3 regions of the Bradyrhizobium sp. 2S1 genome follow, and region 1 is predicted to be linked to each of the others. Evidence: predicted binding sites of a transcription regulator. Region 1 holds the regulator's gene; each other region holds the start of a gene.
What was found. The regulator PhoB, encoded in region 1, activates phosphate uptake and scavenging genes when phosphate is short. The targets are predictions, from matches to a motif close to TGTCATNNANCTGTCAT.

Region 1 (6,375 bases):
AGCCGACCATCGCCGCCTTCCAGGCCGCTGCGTCGAATGCCGACTGGGCCAAGGCTCCCGGATACTACGTGATCCTGACCGACCAGCCGGGCGAGGCCTCCTGGCCGATCACCGCGGCGACCTTCATCCTGATGCACAAGGACTCGACCGACAAGGCGGCCTCGCAGGAAGCGCTCAAGTTCTTCAAGTACGCCTTCGAGAAGGGCGACAAGGCGGCCGAAGAGCTCGACTACATCCCGATGCCGGACTCGGTCGTCAAGCTGATCGAGAAGACCTGGTCGTCGGACATCAAGAGCTAAGTTCGACATCGAATAAGACCGGTGCCGTCCGAGGGGCGGCACCGGTCGAGCGGTCAAGACCCGGGCTCCATCACACGGCAAGAAACGTGGATGGCGCCCGGGTTTCGCGCCCCAAACAGGCGCAAGCCGGAACGGCGCCCGGCCAAATGCGTCAGTGAAGATCGCTTCGGGGCGTAGCGGTTTGCGTGGCTTTCACATAGTAAAGAGGGGATTGGCGTGGCAGACATGGCTGTTCAGAGCGATGTGATGGAAGCCGCGGGACCGTACGATCGCGCCAAGGCCCTCAGCGCCTTCAAGCTCGGTGATCTCACCTTCTATTGGATCACCCGCATCTCGGCGATTTCGGTTCTGTTGATCCTCGGCGGCATTATCCTGTCGCTGATCGTCGGCGCCTGGCCGGCGATGAAGGAATATGGTTTCGCCTTCCTCTGGACGCAGCGCTGGGCGCCCTCGGCCGATCCGCCGGTGCTCGGCGCGCTCGGCCCGATCTACGGCACGCTGATCACCTCGGTTATCGCGATGATGATCGCGATCCCGGTCGGCATCGGTATCGCCATCTTCCTCACCGAGCTCTGCCCGCAAATGCTGCGCCGCCCGATCGGCATCGCCATCGAGCTGCTGGCTGGCATCCCCTCGATCATCTACGGCATGTGGGGCTTCTTCGTGCTGGGCCCGTTCCTGGCCAACACGTTCCAGCCGTTCATGATCCGGATCTTCGAGGGCGTGCCCGTGCTGGGTGCGGTGTTCGGAGGCCCGCCGTCCTATCTCAGCCTGTTCAACGCCGCGCTGATCCTTGCGATCATGGTGCTGCCCTTCATCACCGCGATCTCGGTCGACGTGTTCAAGACCGTGCCGCCGGTGCTGAAAGAGGCCGCCTACGGCATGGGCTGCACGACCTGGGAAGTCGTCCGCAGCGTCGTGATCCCCTACACCCGCGTCGGCGTGATCGGCGGCGTCATGCTGGCGCTCGGCCGTGCGCTCGGTGAGACCATGGCGGTGACCTTCATCATCGGCAACTCGTTCCGCATCTCGTCGTCTATCTTCGCGCCGGGCACCACGATCTCGGCGGCGATCGCCTCCGAATTCGCCGAAAGTGACGGCCTGCACCAGTCCGGCCTGATCCTGCTCGGCTTGCTGCTGTTCGTGCTGACCTTCTTCGTGCTCGCCGGCGCGCGATTGATGCTGATGCGGCTTGAAACGAAGGCGGGGAAGTAACGCCATGAACCCGATCTACAAATCCCGCCGCCGCAGCGACATCGTCATCCGCGCACTCTGCGTCGGTGCGGCGCTGTTCGGCGTCACCTGGCTGGCGCTGATCCTGATCACGCTGCTCTATAACGGCGTTGCCGGCCTCAGCGTGCAACTGTTCACCCAGAACACGCCGCCGCCGGGCTCGACCGACGGCGGTCTGCTCAACGCCATCGTCGGCTCGATCATCATGACCGTGATCGGCGTCGGCATCGGTGCGCCGCTCGGCCTGTTCGCCGGCACCTACCTCGCCGAATACGGCAAGAACGACAAGCTCACTTCGGTGATCCGCTTCATCAACGACATCCTGCTCAGCGCGCCGTCGATCATCATCGGCCTGTTCATCTATGGTGCGGTGGTGGTGCCGATGCGCGGCTTCTCGGCGATCGCGGGCGCGCTCGCGCTCGCTGTGATCGTGATCCCGGTCGTGCTGCGCACCACCGAGGACATGCTGCTGCTGGTGCCCAATCCGCTGCGCGAGGCGGCCTCCGCGCTCGGCCTGCCGCGCTCCCTGGTGATCAAGCGGATCGCTTATCGTGCAGCGCGATCCGGCTTGATCACCGGCGTGCTGCTGGCGACCGCCCGCGTCGCCGGCGAAACCGCGCCGCTGCTGTTCACCGCGCTGTCGAACCAGTTCTTCAGCTGGGATTTGACCAAGACGATGGCCAACCTGCCGGTGACCATCAACAACTTCGTGCAGAGCCCCTACGCCTACTGGAAAGAGCTGGCGTGGAGCGGTGCGCTGCTCATCACATTCACTGTGCTCGCGCTGAACATCGGCGCGCGCATCCTTGGTGCCGAAAGGGCCGCAAAATGACCGAGCTTTCCGTTTCCACGACTGCCGCGAGCCACGTTCCCCAGGTACCGCTGCCGGAAGCGCCGCCGAAAGTCACGGTGCGCAACCTCAACTTCTATTACGGCGAGCACCACGCGCTGAAGAACATCAACCTGACGCTCGGCACCAACCGCGTCACGGCGTTCATCGGCCCGTCGGGCTGCGGCAAGTCGACCCTGCTGCGCATCTTCAACCGGATGTACGATCTCTATCCGGGCCAGCGCGCGGTCGGCCAGCTGATGCTGGACCAGACCAACATTCTCGATCCCAAGCTCGACCTCAATCTGCTGCGTGCGCGGGTCGGCATGGTGTTCCAGAAGCCGACGCCGTTCCCGATGACGATCTACGAGAACATCGCCTTCGGCATCCGCCTCTACGAGAAGATCTCGAAGTCCGAGATGGACGACCGGGTCGAGAAGGCGCTGCGCGGCGGCGCGCTGTGGAACGAGGTCAAGGACAAGCTGAACGCTTCCGGCCTGTCGCTCTCCGGCGGCCAGCAGCAGCGGCTGTGCATCGCGCGCACCGTGGCGGTGCGTCCCGAGGTGATCCTGTTCGACGAGCCGTGCTCGGCGCTCGACCCGATCTCGACCGCCAAGGTCGAGGAGCTGATCCAGGAGCTCTCCGAGGACTACACGATCGCGATCGTCACCCACAACATGCAGCAGGCGGCGCGCGTCTCCGACAAAACGGCCTTCATGTATCTCGGCGAGCTGATCGAGTTCGACGACACCAACAAGATTTTCACCTCGCCGAGCGATCGACGCACGCAGGACTACATCACCGGCCGGTTCGGCTGAGGAGACAAGCGATGGCTTCTGAACATACCGCCAAGGCATTCGACAGCGACCTGCAGGAGTTGACCCGTCTGGTCGCCGAGATGGGCGGCCTCGTCGAGCGCATGATCACCGAGTCGGTCGACGCGCTGATCCGCCGCGACGTCGCGCTGGGCAAGCGCGTGGTCGCCGCCGACATCGAGATCGACAATCTGCAGCGCGTCATCGAAGAGCGCGCGGTGCTGACGATCGCCCGCCGCCAGCCGATGGCGATCGACCTGCGCGAGATCGTCAGCGCGATGCGCGTCGCGACCGACCTCGAGCGGATCGGCGACCTCGCCAAGAACATGGGCAAGCGCGTCGCCGCGCTGGAGAGCGATTTCCAGCCGCTGAAGTTGATCCGCGGCCTCGAGCACATGACCGACCTCGTACTGTCTCAGGTCAAGTCGGTGCTCGACGCCTATGCGGCGCACGATCTGCCGGCGGCGATGAACGTCTGGAAGGGCGACGAGGAGGTCGATGCGATCTGCACCTCGCTGTTCCGCGAGCTGCTCACCTACATGATGGAGGATCCGCGCAACATCTCGTTCTGCATCCATCTGATGTTCTGCGCCAAGAACATCGAGCGGATCGGCGACCACGCCACCAACATCGCCGAGACCGTGTTCTACATGATCGAGGGCCAGCAGATCACCGACAAGCGTCCGAAGGGCGATATGACCAATTTCGCCACCACGGTGCCGGGCAACTAGGGCATGATCCGCATCGGCGGAACCGGATTGTCGTCGCGACAAACCGTTTCCACGGGGAATATGCTCAGGGGTTGAGTGTTTCGGTTTGCGTTTGGGCAACGGATCACCACAGAGAAAGAACTTAGACCGATGAGCGCACGCATTCTGGTAGTCGAAGACGAGGAAGCGCTGACGACGCTGTTGCGCTACAACCTCGATGCGGAAGGCTACGACGTCGAAACGGTGGGACGCGGCGACGACGCCGACACCAGGTTGAAGGAGCGCATCCCCGACCTCGTTGTGCTGGACTGGATGCTGCCGGGCCTGTCCGGCATCGAGCTGTGCCGCCGTCTGCGGGCGCGGCCCGAGACCAAGCAGCTTCCGATCATCATGCTGACCGCGCGCGGCGAGGAGAGTGAGCGCGTGCGCGGGCTTGCCACCGGCGCCGACGATTACATCGTCAAGCCGTTCTCGGTGCCCGAGCTGCTGGCGCGCGTGAAGGGCCTGCTGCGCCGTGCGAGCCCGGAGCGGCTTGCCACCGTGCTGACCTATGGCGACATCGAGCTCGACCGCGAGAAGCGCCGTGTGGCGCGCTCCGGCCGCCCGATCGATCTCGGGCCGACCGAATATCGTCTGCTCGAATTCTTCCTCGAGCATCCCGGCCGGGTGTTCAGCCGCGAGCAGCTGCTCGACAGCGTCTGGGGCCGCGACATCTATATCGATGAGCGCACCGTCGACGTGCATATCGGCCGCCTGCGCAAGCTGCTCAATCCGGGCCGCGAGCAGGATCCGATCCGCACCGTTCGCGGCGCCGGCTACGCGCTCGACGACCGCTTCGCAAAGGCTGAGCCGCAGCCGTAAGGCCGCGCGGCATTCACAAGCCGCAACACGGCGTCGTCCCGGCCTAGTGCGCAATTGCGCACTAGGCCGGGACGTCGCCGGTGATGCATCCGGGCGACGAGCCACAAAAAAATCCCCGCTTTCGCGGGGATTTGTTTTTGAAGTCTACGCCAGTGTCCCGAGTGCTCACTTGATCTGCGGTTTCGCCGACGGCCGGCGGCGATCGCCGGCGGGCTGGTAGGCGACGCGCGAGTGGTGTGCGCAATAGGGCAGGCCGCCGAGCGCCTTGCCGCCGCAGAAGAAGAATTCCGGGCTCGAGGGATCGCCGACCGGCCAGTGGCAGGTGGCTTCGTTCAGCTCGAGCAGCGACAGCCGCTGGCTCATCGGCACCACGTTGTCGTAGGAGATCGGATAGGGCTCCATCTCGACCTCGAAGGCATGCGCCAGCGCGGTGTTGCCGCGCGAGACCGGACGCGCCACCCGCATCATGTGCTGGGCGGGGCGGGCCTTGCGCTGCCGCGGCGCCGCCGTGGAGGGGGCCTTGGCGCGGCCGGAGAGGCCGAGCCGATGCACTTTGCCGATCACGGCGTTTCGCGTCACATTGCCAAGTTCCGCGGCGATCTGGCTGGCCGAGAGGCCAGACTCCCAGAGCTTCTTCAGCTGCTCGACGCGATCGTCGGACCAGGTCAATACAGTCATCGCATTCTTCCTTTCGCATGGCGCCGGTCATTGGAGCGACGCTGCGAGCCAAATCCGGGTCAAAATCCCAGCGGCCAGAATCCCTTAGCCCTCGCCGGGCGCGGTTTTGAGCCCGAACGTTTACGTGTGACACGAAGGCTACTTAGAGGGTCCAGTACTGCCGCACGAGATGTCGTACCCGACAGGCCAAACGCTACAATATGGCGTGACTCTGGCGCAAGAGTCCGCGGCCGTGCGTCCACATGTTCCCACAAAGTTAAGCACTGCAATGAGGCTTTTCCACCGCACCGGAATGCTCCGGATTGCGCTCGTTCCGCATCGCAGGAAGGTCGGCAAAGGCCGGCTGCTGGCGATTGACACCTACTGGCCGCAGCATAGAATGCCTGTACGTGCCGCCCGCAAAGGCGGCCGTTTTGTTTTCCGAAGCTGGCCGTTGCTGCACTGGCGTCAAGCCGCCCGGCAATTGTCGGCTTCAAACCGGCAGTGAACGCCATGACCAACAGCGCCTCGTCGCATCTGCTCCCCGTCTTCGCCCGGGTCGATCTCGGCTTCGAGCGCGGCGACGGCGCCTGGCTGATCGCAACCAACGGCGACCGCTATCTCGATTTCACCTCGGGCGTTGCGGTGAACGCGCTCGGGCATGCGCATCCGCATCTGGTCAAGGCGCTGCAGGAACAGGCGACCAAGCTCTGGCACATGTCGAACCTGTTCAAGAGCCCGGACGGCGAGGCGCTGGCCGCCCGGCTGTGCGAGCAGAGCTTTGCCGACTTCGTGTTCTTCTGCAATTCCGGCGCAGAGGCGATGGAAGGCGTGATCAAGCTGGTCCGCCACTATCACTTCTCCAAGGGCCATCCCGAGCGCTACCGCATCATCACCTTCGAAGGTGCCTTCCATGGCCGCACGCTGGGTACGCTGGCCGCGACCGGCTCGCCAAAATATCTCGAGGGTTT
Region 2 (6,375 bases), 630 kb from region 1:
GCAGCATCGCCAGCAGCGCGGTCGCCATCACCACCGGCCATTCGGTCAGCGCGTCGGTCGTGGTGATCATCTTGCGAATGCCGACCTGGATGGTCTGCATGTCGTCGCGCGTGGTGATCAACAGCGGCCAGAGATACTGATTCCAGCCGAGGATAAACAGGATCACGAACAGCGCGGCCATGTTGGTGCGCGACAGCGGCAGTAGCGTATCCCAGAAGAAGCGGAACGGGCCCGCGCCGTCGATTCGCGAGGCCTCGAGCAGTTCATCCGGCACGGTCATGAAGAACTGGCGGAACAGCAGCGTCGCGGTGGCCGAGGCGATCAGCGGCAGCGACAGGCCGGCATAGCTGTCGAGCAGATGCAGATCGGCGACGATCTTGTAGGTCGGGTAGATGCGCACCTCGACGGGCAGCATCAGGGTGATGAAGATGATCCAGAAGATCGCCATCCGGAAGGGAAATCGGAAATACACGATCGCGTAGGCCGAGATGATCGAGATCGCGATTTTGCCGACCGCGATCAGGAGCGCCATGATCAGCGAGTTCAGCATCATGTTGAGCACCGGCTCGCGGGTCGAGCCGCTCGTGCCGACAAACAGCGTCTGGTAGTAGGTCTCGAGGAAGTGGCCGCCCGGCAACAGCGACATCTGGCCGTTGGCGATGACCGCGTTGTCCTGGGTCGAGGCGACGATCGCGAGATAGACCGGGAAGGCAACGATCGCGATCCCGATCCACAGGATGGCGTGAGCCAGATAGCGCTGGAAGCCTTCCTCCTCGACCATCAGTAGGTCACCTTGCGTTCGACGAAGCGGAACTGGATGCCGGTCAGCACGACGACGATGACCATCAGGATGACCGACTGCGCCGCCGAGGAGCCGAGATTGCCGCCGAGCAGACCGTCGGTATAGACCTTGTAGACCAGCGTCTCGGTCGCCTTGCCCGGACCGCCGCGGGTCATGGTGTCGATGATGCCGAAAGTGTCGAAGAAGGCGTAGACGATGTTGATGACCAGGAGGAAGAAGATGGTCGGCGACAGCAGCGGGAAGATCACGGTCCAGAACCGCCGCATCGGACGGGCGCCGTCGATCGCGGCGGCCTCGATCACGCTCTTCGGGATGCTCTGCAGGCCCGCGAGGAAGAACAGGAAATTGTAGGAGATCTGCTTCCAGGCCGCGGCGAGGATGATCAGGGCCGCCGCCTGGTCGCCGTTGAGCAGCGGATTCCAGTCGATGCCCATGCCGCGCAGATAGCGCGACAGCACGCCGAGCGAGGGATGCAGCATGAACACCCAGAGCACGCCGACCACCGGCGGAGCCACCGCGTAGGGCCAGATCAGCAACGTGCGGTAGAGCGTCGAGCCGCGCAGCGGCCTGTCGGCCATGACCGCGAGCAGCAGCGCAAAGGACAGCGAGGAGGCCGCGATCGCGAACGAGAACGCGAAGGTCCTGACGATCGCGGCGAAATAGGTCTGGTCCTTGAACAGTTCGAGATAGTTCTCGAACCAAACGAAGCTGGAGGACAGGCCGAAGGCGTCCTGCAGCAGGAAGGACTGGATCACCGCCTGCACGGCCGGCCAGTAGAAAAAGATCAGGACGATCGCGAGTTGCGGAGCAACCAGCGCGTAAGGCAACAGCTTTGATTGGAAAATCGCTTGCTTTTGCATGGTCTCGGCAAAAAGGGCAGGCCGCGAGGTCGCGGCCTGCCGGGGGATGGCCTCAAGGCATCATGTCAGCGGACGGCGGTCTTTTCAAACTGCCGCAGCATCTGGTTGCCGCGCTCGACGGCGGCGTCCAGCGCCTGCTTGGCGGTCTTCTTGCCGGCCAGCGCCTGCTCGATCTCCTCCGACCACATGTCGCGCAGCTGCACCATGTTGCCAAGGCGCAGACCGCGGGAATTCTCGGTCGGCTCCTTGTTGGTGAGTTCAAGCAGCGGGGTCTCGAGATAGGGCTGGTCCTTGTAGAAGCCCTCTTCCTTGGCCTTGGCATAGGCTGCCTTGGTGATCGGCAGATAGCCCGAGGCCTTGTGGATCCAGATCTGGCGGTCGGTGTCCGAGAGGAAGGTCAGGAACTTGGCCACGCCCTTGTATTCCTCGGCCGATTTGCCGCCCATGACCCAGAGCGAGGCGCCGCCGATGATCGAGTTCTGCGGCGCGCCCTTGACGTCGGGATAGTACGGCATCGGCGCCGCGGTGAAGTTGAACTTGGCCTGCGCCTTGACGTTGCCGAAGAAGGCCGACGAGGTCAGGTAGATCGGGCACTCACCGGAGGTGAAGCGGCCTTCGCCGGTGTTGGTGCGGCCGGCATAGTCGTAGGTCTTGTCCTTCTGCAGCTCGACCAGAGTCTCGAGGTGCTTGACCTGCAGCGGGCCGTTGAATTCGAGCACGGTGTCGAAGCCGTCGAGGCCGTTGGCCTTGCTGGCGAGCGGCACGTTGTGCCAGGCCGAAAGCTGCTCGAGATTGACCCAGGTGACCCAGGAGCCGGAGAAGCCGCAGGTGGCGTAGCCGGCCGCCTTCAGCTTCTTGGCGTCGTCGAACAGTTGCGGCCAGGTCTTCGGAATCTCGGCGATGTTGGCCTTCTTCAGCGCGTCGAGATTGACCCACATCACGGTCGACGACGAGTTGAAGGGGAATGACAGCATCTCGCCCTTCGAGGTCGAGTAGTAGCCGGTGATCGCGGGCAGATAGACGCTCGGATCGAACTTCTCGCCGGCATCGGCCATCAGCTTGTAGACCGGTTTGACGGCGCCGGTGGCGGCCATCATCGTCGCGGTGCCGACCTCGAACACCTGCATGATATGCGGCGCGTTGCCGGCGCGGAATGCGGCGATGCCGGCGTTCATGGTGTCGGCGTAGCCGCCCTTGTAGGTCGGGATGACCTTGTAATCGGATTGCGCGGCGTTGAAGTCGTTGGCCAGCTTGACGATGACGTCGTTGTTGGCGCCGGTCATCGCGTGCCACCACTGAATCTCGGTCACCGCAAATGCTGGCGACGCGAATGCAAGCGCGGCAGCGGCTGCCGCAGCAGCGCCGAGTCGTCGAAAGATCATCAAAACCCCTCCCGGTTGGAACGCCATCTTTCGTTGCGCGCGTTAACAGCGCCGGATGACGTTCAAATGACCGTATAAACGAAAGTCATGGTAGGGGGGAAGCCGAAGCAAAGGGAAGCGGTAAAAAAGGCGGAGATTGCGGCCGCGTCCGTGCGGTGCAACGCCGGACGCGACGTTGCACCGCAGAGCAGGCGTGAGGTTTAGCGCTTGCGCTGGGGACCGCAGACCACGCCCTTCTCAACCAGGCCGCTGATCTCGTCCTTGGAGTAGCCGAACTCGCCGAGCACTTCCGCAGCGTGCTGGCTGAACTTCGGCGGCGTGCGGCGCAGGCTCGGCTTGGTGCGTTCGAGGCGGATCGGCGAGGCGACGCCCTTGTACCAATCCTTCTCGATGACGTCGCCGCGATGGATGGTGTGCGGGTTGGTCAGCGCCTGGTCGATCTTCTGCACCGGGCCTGCCGGCAGGCCGGCGGCGAGCAGCCGGTTGCACAGCGGCTCGGCCTCGTGCTGGCTGAACACCGCGGCAAGCTCCGCCCGCAGCGCATCGCGGTTGGCGATGCGGTCCTTGTTGCGGGCAAAGCGCGGATCGGTACCGAGTTCCGGCTTACCGATTTCCTTGGCGAGCTTGCGGAAGGTGCCGTCATTGCCGACGCCGATGAAGATGTTGTCGGTCTTGGTCGGGAAGATCGCGTAGGGCACGAGGTTGGGATGCTCGTTGCCGGTGAGCGACGGCGGCTTGCCGTGCATGAAATAGTTCGCGGTGTGCGGATGCATGATCGCAAGCCCGGTCTCGTACAGCGTGGTCTCGATGAACTGGCCGAGCCCCGAACGCTGCCGCTCCGACAGCGCCATCAGGATGCCGATCGCCGCATAGAGACCGGTGGTGATGTCGACCAGCGGCACGCCGATGCGCATCGGGCCGCTCTCCGGCGAGCCGGTGGCCGCGATCATGCCGGTCATCGCCTGGATGATCGCATCATAGCCCGGATTGCCGCCGCGCGGGCCGTCGGCACCGAAGCCGGAGATCCGGCAATGCACGAGGCGCGGAAACTTCGCGCGCAGCACGTCGTTGCCGATGCCCCATCTGTCGAGCGTGCCCGGCTTGAAATTCTCGATCAGCACGTCGGCGGTCTCGAGCATCTTCATCAGCACGACGCGTCCGCCCTCGGAGGCGAGGTCGAGGCCGATCGAGCGCTTGTTGCGGTTGATGCCGACGAAATAGGCCGCGTCTTCCTCGTGGAAGGGAGGGCCCCAGTCGCGCACCTCATCGCCGGCGGGCGGCTCGACCTTGATCACGTCGGCGCCGTGGTCGGCGAGGATCTGGGTGCAATACGGGCCGCCGAGCACGCGCGTCAGATCGATCACGCGCAGTCCGCTCATCGCGCCCGTAGCCGCTGGGGTATTCATGGAAGCAACCTTCGCTCAGTTGGGACTCAAAAACGAGGTCCCAGAGCTAACGGTCACTAACGGTCTTCGGGCGAGGCAGCAATGCTCCCGTCCGCGCAGGCCCATGCAGTGGGCCGCGCCTGCGTTCGCCAAGCGAACTGGCATTCGAAATGCAATGATCTCCTGCAAATGCAATGGTCCGCCACGCTGATGTGGCGGACCATTGGCGGAAGGCGAATTAGACGACGCTCAGCTTGACGTCGACATTGCCGCGGGTCGCGTTGGAATAGGGGCACACCTGGTGGGCCTTTTCGACCAGCGCTTCGGCCTCGGCCCGGGGAAGGCCGGGCAGCGAGACGGCGAGCTCGACGGCGAGGCCGAAGCCGCCTGCAGAGCGCGGGCCGATACCGACCGTCGAGGTCACCGAGGCGTCGGCAGGAACCTTCGGGCCGCCCTGCGAGGCCACGAACTTCATGGCGCCGATGAAGCAGGCCGCATAGCCGGCCGCGAACAGCTGCTCCGGATTGTTGCCGGCGCCGCCGCCGCCACCGAGCTCCTTCGGGGTGGTGAGCTTGACGTCGAGCGCGCCGTCGAGCGTCGCCGCATGGCCGTCGCGGCCGCCGGTTGCCTTGGCGCTGGTCTTGTAGAGCACAGACATGGTGGTCTCCCTTGGGTTTGGACTTCGGTGGACTTGAGTTCGTGTTCGACGAACGATTAATTGCACGCAATTAGATTGCGCACAATATAAAATATGTGGCCTCACATTTAATTGTTCGCAATTGAATCCCGGCTCCCGTGAGCCCAGAATGACCCGGAAACGAGATGGATTCGATGGGAATCATGGTCAGGAAACCAACGGCGGCGGATCAGGCGCTGCGGCTCGATAACCAGATCTGCTTTGCGGTCTATTCGACCGCGCACGCCTTCAACCGCGTCTACAAGCCGCTGCTCGACCGGCTTGGGCTGACCTATCCGCAGTATCTCGTGATGCTGGCGCTGTGGGAGCGCGACGACGTGCCGGTGAAGCACCTCGGCGAGCGCCTGTTCCTGGATTCCGGCACGCTGACGCCGCTGCTCAAGCGGCTCGAGGCGGCCGAACTGATCAAGCGGACCCGCAGCACCGACGACGAGCGCCAGGTCCTGATCGCGCTGACGCCGCAGGGCCACGCGCTGCGCGAAAAGGCCAAGGCCGTTCCGCAGTCGATCCTCGCGGCCTCGGACTGCACGGTCGGCGAGTTACTGGCGATGAAGGATGAGATCGTCGCGCTGCGCGACCGGCTGAATGCAGTGCTGGGGGAGTAGGGGGCGGTCTCTTATCCGGGAACGCGGCGCCCCCTGTCAGGGCAAGGCTGAGTCATAACAAGGCTGGCACTCTGCAAGTCTTGCACTGGAAATCGTTGCCGCGTTCGTCGTGAAGAATCTCGAAGCCCTCCGGGACCAGATCGATCCGATTTCTAAAAGGGAGGATCTCCGAGAGCTGAGCATGACCGGTGCGTTGGCTCCTGGGGCACCGCAAGAATTCCGTCCAGGTGGAATAGCTCATGCTTCGCGTCCCTTGGCGCCCGACAGGGTCAAATGGACTTTCGGACTTTGTTCTAGATCAAAAAGGGTGGTGGATCGCGATAGCAGCTGGCGATGAAGGATCGTCGCGGTGCGCGACGGGGTGAATGTGGAGCTGGGGGAGCAGGGGGCGGTCAGAGGCGCTTCTTGGTGAAGGCGCGGCCGCTGTGGGATTTAAGGTATTTCTCGAATGCCAGGGCTTTGCACTTGTCGGGAAATGCGCAGTACCAAACGAGTTGCCACGGCTTGAATTTTGAGGTGTGCGTGGATTTGCCGGCATTATGCTCGGGAATCCGCCGTTTCAGATCCTCGGTGGCGCCAACATATTCCTGATCAGGGAAGTTGATGCTGCGGATGATGTAGACGTACCACATTCGCATCCACTG
Region 3 (6,375 bases), 3.0 Mb from region 1:
GCGAAGATGGTGGGTTACGCCTTCCGCCTTCGCTCGTTGAGCTACGGCGGACGTGGTCGGCTAACCCACCCCCACGCTCTGGCCGCGCCCTCACAGCACCTTGCGCCGCGCCAAATTCTTCATCAGCGCACCGACGCCGAAGGTCCAGGGCTCGCATTCGTCGCTGCTGCGCATGCGGTTGACGAGCTTGCCGAGCCGGGGAGCTTCGATGGTGACGATGTCGTCGCGCTTGTGGGTGAAGCCCTCACCCTTGGCGTCGCGGTCCTTGACGGGTGCGAACATCGTGCCGAGGAACAGCGCAAACCCGTCGGGATATTGATGCACGGGGCCGATGGTCTGGGCGACCAGATCGGTCGGGTCGCGGCTGATCTTTGAGATCGAGGAATGGCCCTCCAGCACGAAGCCGTCCGCGCCCTTCACGGTCAGGCCGACATCCATCTTCCTGACGTCGTCGAGCGAGAAGGTCTGGTCGAACAGGCGGAGCAGCGGGCCGATCGCGCAAGAGGCGTTGTTGTCCTTGGCCTTCGACAATAGCAGTGCCGAGCGGCCCTCGAAATCGCGCAGATTGACGTCGTTGCCGAGCGCGGCACCGACAATCTTGCCGGCGCCGGAAACAATGAGCACGACCTCCGGCTCCGGATTGTTCCAGGTCGACTTCGGATGCAGCCCGGCATCCATGCCGGTGCCGACCGAGGACAGCGTCGGCGCCTTGGTGAACACTTCTGCGTCCGGGCCGATGCCGACCTCGAGATACTGGCTCCAGGCGTTCTGGTCGATCAGCACCTGCTTCAGCTTCATCGCCTGCTCGGAGCCGGGCTTCAGCTTGGAGAGATCGTCGCCGACCAGCCGCACCACCTCGGTGCGGATCGCTTCCGCCGAGGACGGATTGCCGCGCGCCCGCTCCTCGATCACGCGCTCCAGCATCGAGATCGCGAAAGTGACGCCGGCGGCCTTCAGCACCTGCAGATCGACTGGCGCGAGCAGATGCGGTTTTGTGCCGTCGCGGCGATCCGGCGGCGTGTTGGCGAGGATCGCGTCGAAATCGCCGAGCCGCTCGCCTTTGGTCGCGCGCACCGCCGCAGCTGGATCGCTCTCCTCGCACAGCGCGCTCACCGTCGGGAACCGCGCCGTGACATCGAACACGCCGTCCGCCCGCACCGCGACCACGGCCGGGCCGCCGGCCTGCGGCAACCAGACCCGTCCGACCAGCGTGCCGGCGGTCGCGTCCTCCGGCAGGACGTCTTTTGGCGTGAGCGAAATCATCGGCGTCTCCCATTGTTGTTATCGCTTGTTAGCACAGTCCCGCCGACTGCGTGAAACAGCGGTCATGCCATTGTCATAGAGGGGTAACATCGCCCGTCAATGCTCCCGTCGATCCATCTAACACACTGAAAGACGGACCTGCATGACCGCCCCCCACCTCACCGACGAAGCCTCCCGAGATGAAGCCTTGCGCGACGAAGCCTTGCGCGCCCGCATCCACCAGGAGATGGCCGACAGCCTCGATGAGGAACTCGAGCTCGAGCTCGACGATTCCAGGCTCGACGGGCTCGACCATGACGGGGACGCTGGACATCCGTCGATCGACCGCAAGGTCTATTTCCGCGAATTGCTGCGGCTGCAGGGCGAGCTGGTGAAACTGCAGGACTGGGTGCAGCACGAGAAGAAGAAGGTGGTAGTGCTGTTCGAGGGTCGCGATTCCGCCGGCAAGGGCGGCGTCATCAAGCGCATCACCCAGCGGCTCAACCCGCGCATTTGCCGCGTCGCGGCGCTGCCGGCACCGAACGAGCGCGAACGCACGCAATGGTATTTTCAGCGCTACGTGTCGCATCTGCCGGCCGGCGGCGAAATGGTGCTGTTCGACCGCAGCTGGTACAACCGCGCCGGCGTCGAGAAGGTGATGGGGTTCTGCACCGACGAGCAGTACGAGGAATTCTTCAAGTCGGTGCCGGAATTCGAGCGCATGCTGATCCGCTCCGGCACCATCCTCCTGAAATACTGGTTCTCGATCACCGACGAGGAACAGGCGTTCCGCTTCTCGATGCGGATCCATGACCCGCTGAAGCAGTGGAAGCTGAGCCCGATGGACGTCGAGGCGCGGACCCGCTGGGAGCAGTACACCAAGGCCAAGGAGACGATGCTGGAGCGCCCCCATCTGCAGGACTCGCCGTGGTGGATCGTCGACGCCGTCGACAAGAAGCGCGCCCGGCTCAACTGCATCTCGCATCTGCTCGGCCAGATCCCGTATCAGCAGGTCGCACACCAGCCGGTCGTGCTGCCGCCCCGGGTACGCAACCCCGACTATCACCGCGGCCCGATCCCGCCGGAGATGTACGTGCCGGGACGGTATTGATCTAACCACATGCACGCTCCGCCCCTGCTGCGGGGGAAGATCACTAAATCGCGATTGTAGATTGTGAGGCATCTCACTGGCCTTCTTGCACCCCCCCCTTAAACCAGAGGTTGCCCGCAATTCGCGGGCTAAAAGGAGGCCTAGGCTATGTTGAAGGAACATCGCGAAAGCAAGAGTTCATCGACCGACCAGCCAGAAGCTCATAAGGGTGTTGCGACACATGCTGTCCAAACCCTTGACCTCAGTTGGAGCGCGCCTATCCGTTATGGCGATTGCAAGCTGTCCGGCTTCTTGAACGGCACCCTGAACAACGGCCCAACTCTCAGGCTTCGTTCTGACGGAACAGCGGAATTGTTGGCAAAATTTTTCTCAACTGACGACGGTGATGTTTGGGTTATCGACCGTCTCGTTCTTTTGGATATTCACGGGACGGTCCTTTTTCAGTTTCCACACCTTTCAAGCCCCGAAACCCAGACCGACAACCAAGTGCTCGATTGGGTCGCCGAACTAAGCTTCCCCGCCGTTTTCTTTTCTTCGGTCACAGGGGCGAACATGGCCTATCGTTGCTAAGCCCTAAGGGCGCGGTTCGCGGCCTTATTCGACCTCCCCCACAAGCGGGAGAGGTGAAGTTCAGAACATAGGCAACCGCGCCCTCGCCTCGCCTACTATTGGCGCAGGCCCGCACTATTGCTGCGGCCAAATCCCGACGCTAGGCTTCCCCGATCTGGTGCAGGGAGGCTCGCTTGACTCAATCCGACGACATCACAATTTCCGAAGATCGCCGTGACGCGCTGCGCTATGCGCTCGGGATCGGCAGCGGCGCCGCGCTGGTCGCCGCGATGGCAACCCCGGCCGCGGCGCAGACGCCGGCCGACAACACGCTGGACCGTATCCGCGCCAACAAGGTGCTGCGGATCGCCGTGCTGCCGGGCGAGCTGCCCTATTTCAACAAGGATCTCGCCTCCGGCACCTGGTCCGGCTTCTCGATCGAAATGGCCAACGACCTGGCAAAGCTGCTTGACGTCAAGTTGGAGTATGTCGAATCGACCTATGGCAATTCGATTCTTGATTTGCAGGCCAACAAGATCGATCTCGGCTTCGCGCTCAACCCGACGCCGCAGAGGGCACTGGTGGTCGATTTCACCAATCTGGTGTTCCCGCATCCGTTCGGCGCGATGCTGAAGAAGGGGCTGGAGGCCAAGACCTGGGCCGACATCAACAAGCCGGAGGTGAAGATCGCGGTCGACGTCGGCTCGGCCAACGAGGCGGTGGCGCGTCGGTTTGCGCCGAACGCCACCATCAAATCGCTGAAGTCGCGCGACGAGGTGATGCTGGAAATGTCGTCGGGCCGCGTCGATTGCGTGGTCAACGCGCTGGTGCTCGGACTGACCGCGATCGCCAAGAACCCGAATCTCGGCAGCTACAAGATCCTGGCCTCGCCGTCGGTGACGATCGCGAGCGGCATGGCGGTGCGCCGCGAGGGCGACAAGCGCTGGCGCGATTTCCTCTCGGTGTGGGTCGACTATAACCGCGGCATCGGCCAGATGCGCGAATGGTTCGTCAAGGGCCTCGGGCTTGCCGGCGTCAAGCCGGAGGACGTGCCGGTGGAGTTGAGTATTTGAGGTGAGCGCCTAGACGGCAGTCCTCCCCCTCTCCCGCTTGCGGCAGGGCTGTCCGGGGAAGTTCAACCATAGCAGAGTTCCATCTGGTTGAGGGGCGTTCTGCATTTGCGGCGGCTAGGGTTGATTGGCGGAGGCTTGTCGATGCTGGCGAAGGCTCGCCGGGTGAACAGGAACTGGCTGACGAGTTCGGCGAGCCTGAGCGGCAGCATTTTGATGCAGTTGGTCCGCGCGGCAATGCGCAACAGTAGGTAGGCAATCATCGCAGCAAGCACTTGCAGGCGGATTGCATTGTCGTTGGTGCCGAGGAACTTGCGGATGTCGAGGTGCTGCTTGATCCAGCGGAACAGCAGTTCGATCTGCCACCGGCTCTTGTAGAGGGCGGCGATCTCGACGGCCGTTCGGGTCGTATCGTTGGTGAGAAGCGTGATCACGCCGCCGTTCTCCCGCCTGACCTTGATGCGCCGCAGCGGTATCGGCAAACGCGAGTCGCCCTTACTGGTGAGCTTCACCTCGTCGTCGACGATGATCCTGAAGCCGTCCCCCTTGCTGTTGCGGATGGTGCGATGCCTGACCGCGCGTAGCCGGATGCTCGTCTTCGGCCGGGTCACGAAGAAAGCCTTGCTATCATTGATCTTCTGCCACCAGTCGAAACGGCAATATCCCTTGTCGAACACGTAGGTTGTGCCGGCCTGGATCGGAGTCTGGCGACCGATCTCGATATCGTTGACGTTGGCAGCCGTCACCTCGACGCACTTCGGGATATCGCCCTTGGGATCGTAGACCACGTGCAGCTTCATGCCGCGGATGCGGCCGTTCCACACCGCCCAGGTGCAAACTTTGCCAAGCGGGATCGGACTGGCGTCGATCAGGCGCACCATCTCCTTGCCTTCGCCCCGCAACTGCCGGCTTGCCATCGCCGACAATCGTGCAAAGGTTTGCGCAAAAATGCTGGACGGCGGCGGGTATTGGCATCCGACAGCGTCGAGCGGGACAACCTGCCGGTGCCCAGATGATAGTGATGCTGAGGATTGGCGTTGAAGCCGGTCACCACGGCGCGCAGGCTGTTGTTCCCGCTCAACTGCGCATAGATCAGCGCTACCAGGTGATCCCAGCTCTTGAACGACTTGTCGTAGGCATCCCCGTCCAGACGATCCACAGCCGTCTGAAACTGCCGCCGATTGATCGGTTCAAGCAGCCTACTAAAAATGCTATCGCGAAATCGCATGCTCGGCCTTCTGTGTCTCGACAACCAGAAAAGACCGATTTGCCTCGGTTTTGCCGAGCATGCACCGCGACACAGTGAATCATTCCCCGGACAGCCCTGCGCTTGCGGGGGAGGGGCGGGGTGGGGTGGGGGTATCGCCGCAAGCGACGCTCGTTCCTTGGAGAGAGCCCCCACCCGCTGCGCTTCGCGCAGCGACCTCCCCCGCAAGCGGGAGAGGTAAACCGCCGATGCCGCATCAGCTACGAGCTACTCACACCTTGTCATAGGTCAGCCCGCGCTCCAGCCGCCGCGCCACCAGCGTCGATGGGAACAGGATCGCAAAATAGATCAGCGCCACGATGGTGTAGACCTCGAGCGGCCGGTAGGTGTCGGCGTTGATCAAGGTCGCGTTGTAGACGAGATCGGGCACCGCGATGATCGAGACCAGCGAGGTGTTCTTCAGTTGCGTCACCGACTGGTTGACGTAGGGCGCCATCATCGGCTTCAGCGCCTGCGGCAGGATCACGAGCCGCATCAGCCGCCAGCCGCGGAAGCCGAGCGCCTTCGCCGCGTCCCACTGTCCGACCGGCACGCTCTCGATCGAGCCGCGCACGATCTCGGCATAGAATGCGCCGCCATAGAGCGAGAGCACGCTGACGGCCGCGACATGCGCCGGGATGTTGACGCCGATCACGACCGGAAACGCGTAGTAGAACCAGATGATCTGCACCAGCAGCGGCGTGCAGCGAAACAATTCGATATAGGCGATCAGCAGCCAGTCGATCACGGGAATCCGCCGCAGCCGCAGCATGCCGACGATCAGGCCGATCAAGGTGCCTAAGATGATGGTGCCGATCGTGTAGGCCATGGTCCAGCCGAGCCCGAGCCAGAACAGGTGGCTGTACTTGCCAAGGATCGCGAAATCCCAAACGTAGTTCATCCCTGCCCCTCGGTTGACTCTAGTTTTGACGCGTTTTCTTCACGCGAACCGGTGCCCACTTCGCTCGAAAACGCTTTGGACGCCTCAGCATCGCAGGCGGCCTCACGCGAGTCACGCGATATACCGGTCCGGCGAGAACGCCTTCACGTCGAATGGCGGCGCATCGCCCGCGATCATCGCCGCAACCGCGGCGCCTGTTCCCGGGCCGGTGGTGAAGCCGATATGCTGGTTGCCGAAGGCGAGCCAGAGGCCGCGA

Region 2: the regulator PhoB is predicted to act here: its motif matches at 3,100-3,116, upstream of ugpB (sn-glycerol-3-phosphate ABC transporter substrate-binding protein UgpB).
Region 3: the regulator PhoB is predicted to act here: its motif matches at 1,324-1,340, upstream of ppk2 (polyphosphate kinase 2).

The regions. Positions count from the first base shown of each region.
Region 1 covers NZ_CP147717.1:1,805,826-1,812,200, reverse strand. The annotation lists gene pstS (phosphate ABC transporter substrate-binding protein PstS) at 1-299, shown strand, start outside; gene pstC (phosphate ABC transporter permease subunit PstC) at 525-1,514, shown strand; gene pstA (phosphate ABC transporter permease PstA) at 1,519-2,364, shown strand; gene pstB (phosphate ABC transporter ATP-binding protein PstB) at 2,361-3,179, shown strand; gene phoU (phosphate signaling complex protein PhoU) at 3,191-3,907, shown strand; gene phoB (phosphate regulon transcriptional regulator PhoB) at 4,037-4,747, shown strand; gene HAP54_RS08655 (GcrA family cell cycle regulator) at 4,913-5,425, opposite strand; gene HAP54_RS08650 (aspartate aminotransferase family protein) at 5,918-6,375, shown strand, end outside.
Region 2 covers NZ_CP147717.1:2,437,430-2,443,804, reverse strand. The annotation lists gene ugpE (sn-glycerol-3-phosphate ABC transporter permease UgpE) at 1-781, opposite strand, end outside; gene ugpA (sn-glycerol-3-phosphate ABC transporter permease UgpA) at 781-1,662, opposite strand; gene ugpB (sn-glycerol-3-phosphate ABC transporter substrate-binding protein UgpB) at 1,728-3,044, opposite strand; gene HAP54_RS11500 (CaiB/BaiF CoA transferase family protein) at 3,245-4,450, opposite strand; gene HAP54_RS11495 (organic hydroperoxide resistance protein) at 4,668-5,087, opposite strand; gene HAP54_RS11490 (MarR family winged helix-turn-helix transcriptional regulator) at 5,270-5,731, shown strand; gene HAP54_RS11485 (GIY-YIG nuclease family protein) at 6,124-6,363, opposite strand.
Region 3 covers NZ_CP147717.1:9,493,025-9,499,399, forward strand. The annotation lists gene HAP54_RS45330 (fumarylacetoacetate hydrolase family protein) at 91-1,263, opposite strand; gene ppk2 (polyphosphate kinase 2) at 1,406-2,353, shown strand; gene HAP54_RS45340 (DUF6294 family protein) at 2,501-2,923, shown strand; gene HAP54_RS45345 (transporter substrate-binding domain-containing protein) at 3,097-3,975, shown strand; partial or broken gene HAP54_RS45350 (IS4 family transposase) at 4,038-5,200, opposite strand; gene HAP54_RS45355 (amino acid ABC transporter permease) at 5,451-6,119, opposite strand; gene HAP54_RS45360 (NAD(P)/FAD-dependent oxidoreductase) at 6,231-6,375, opposite strand, start outside.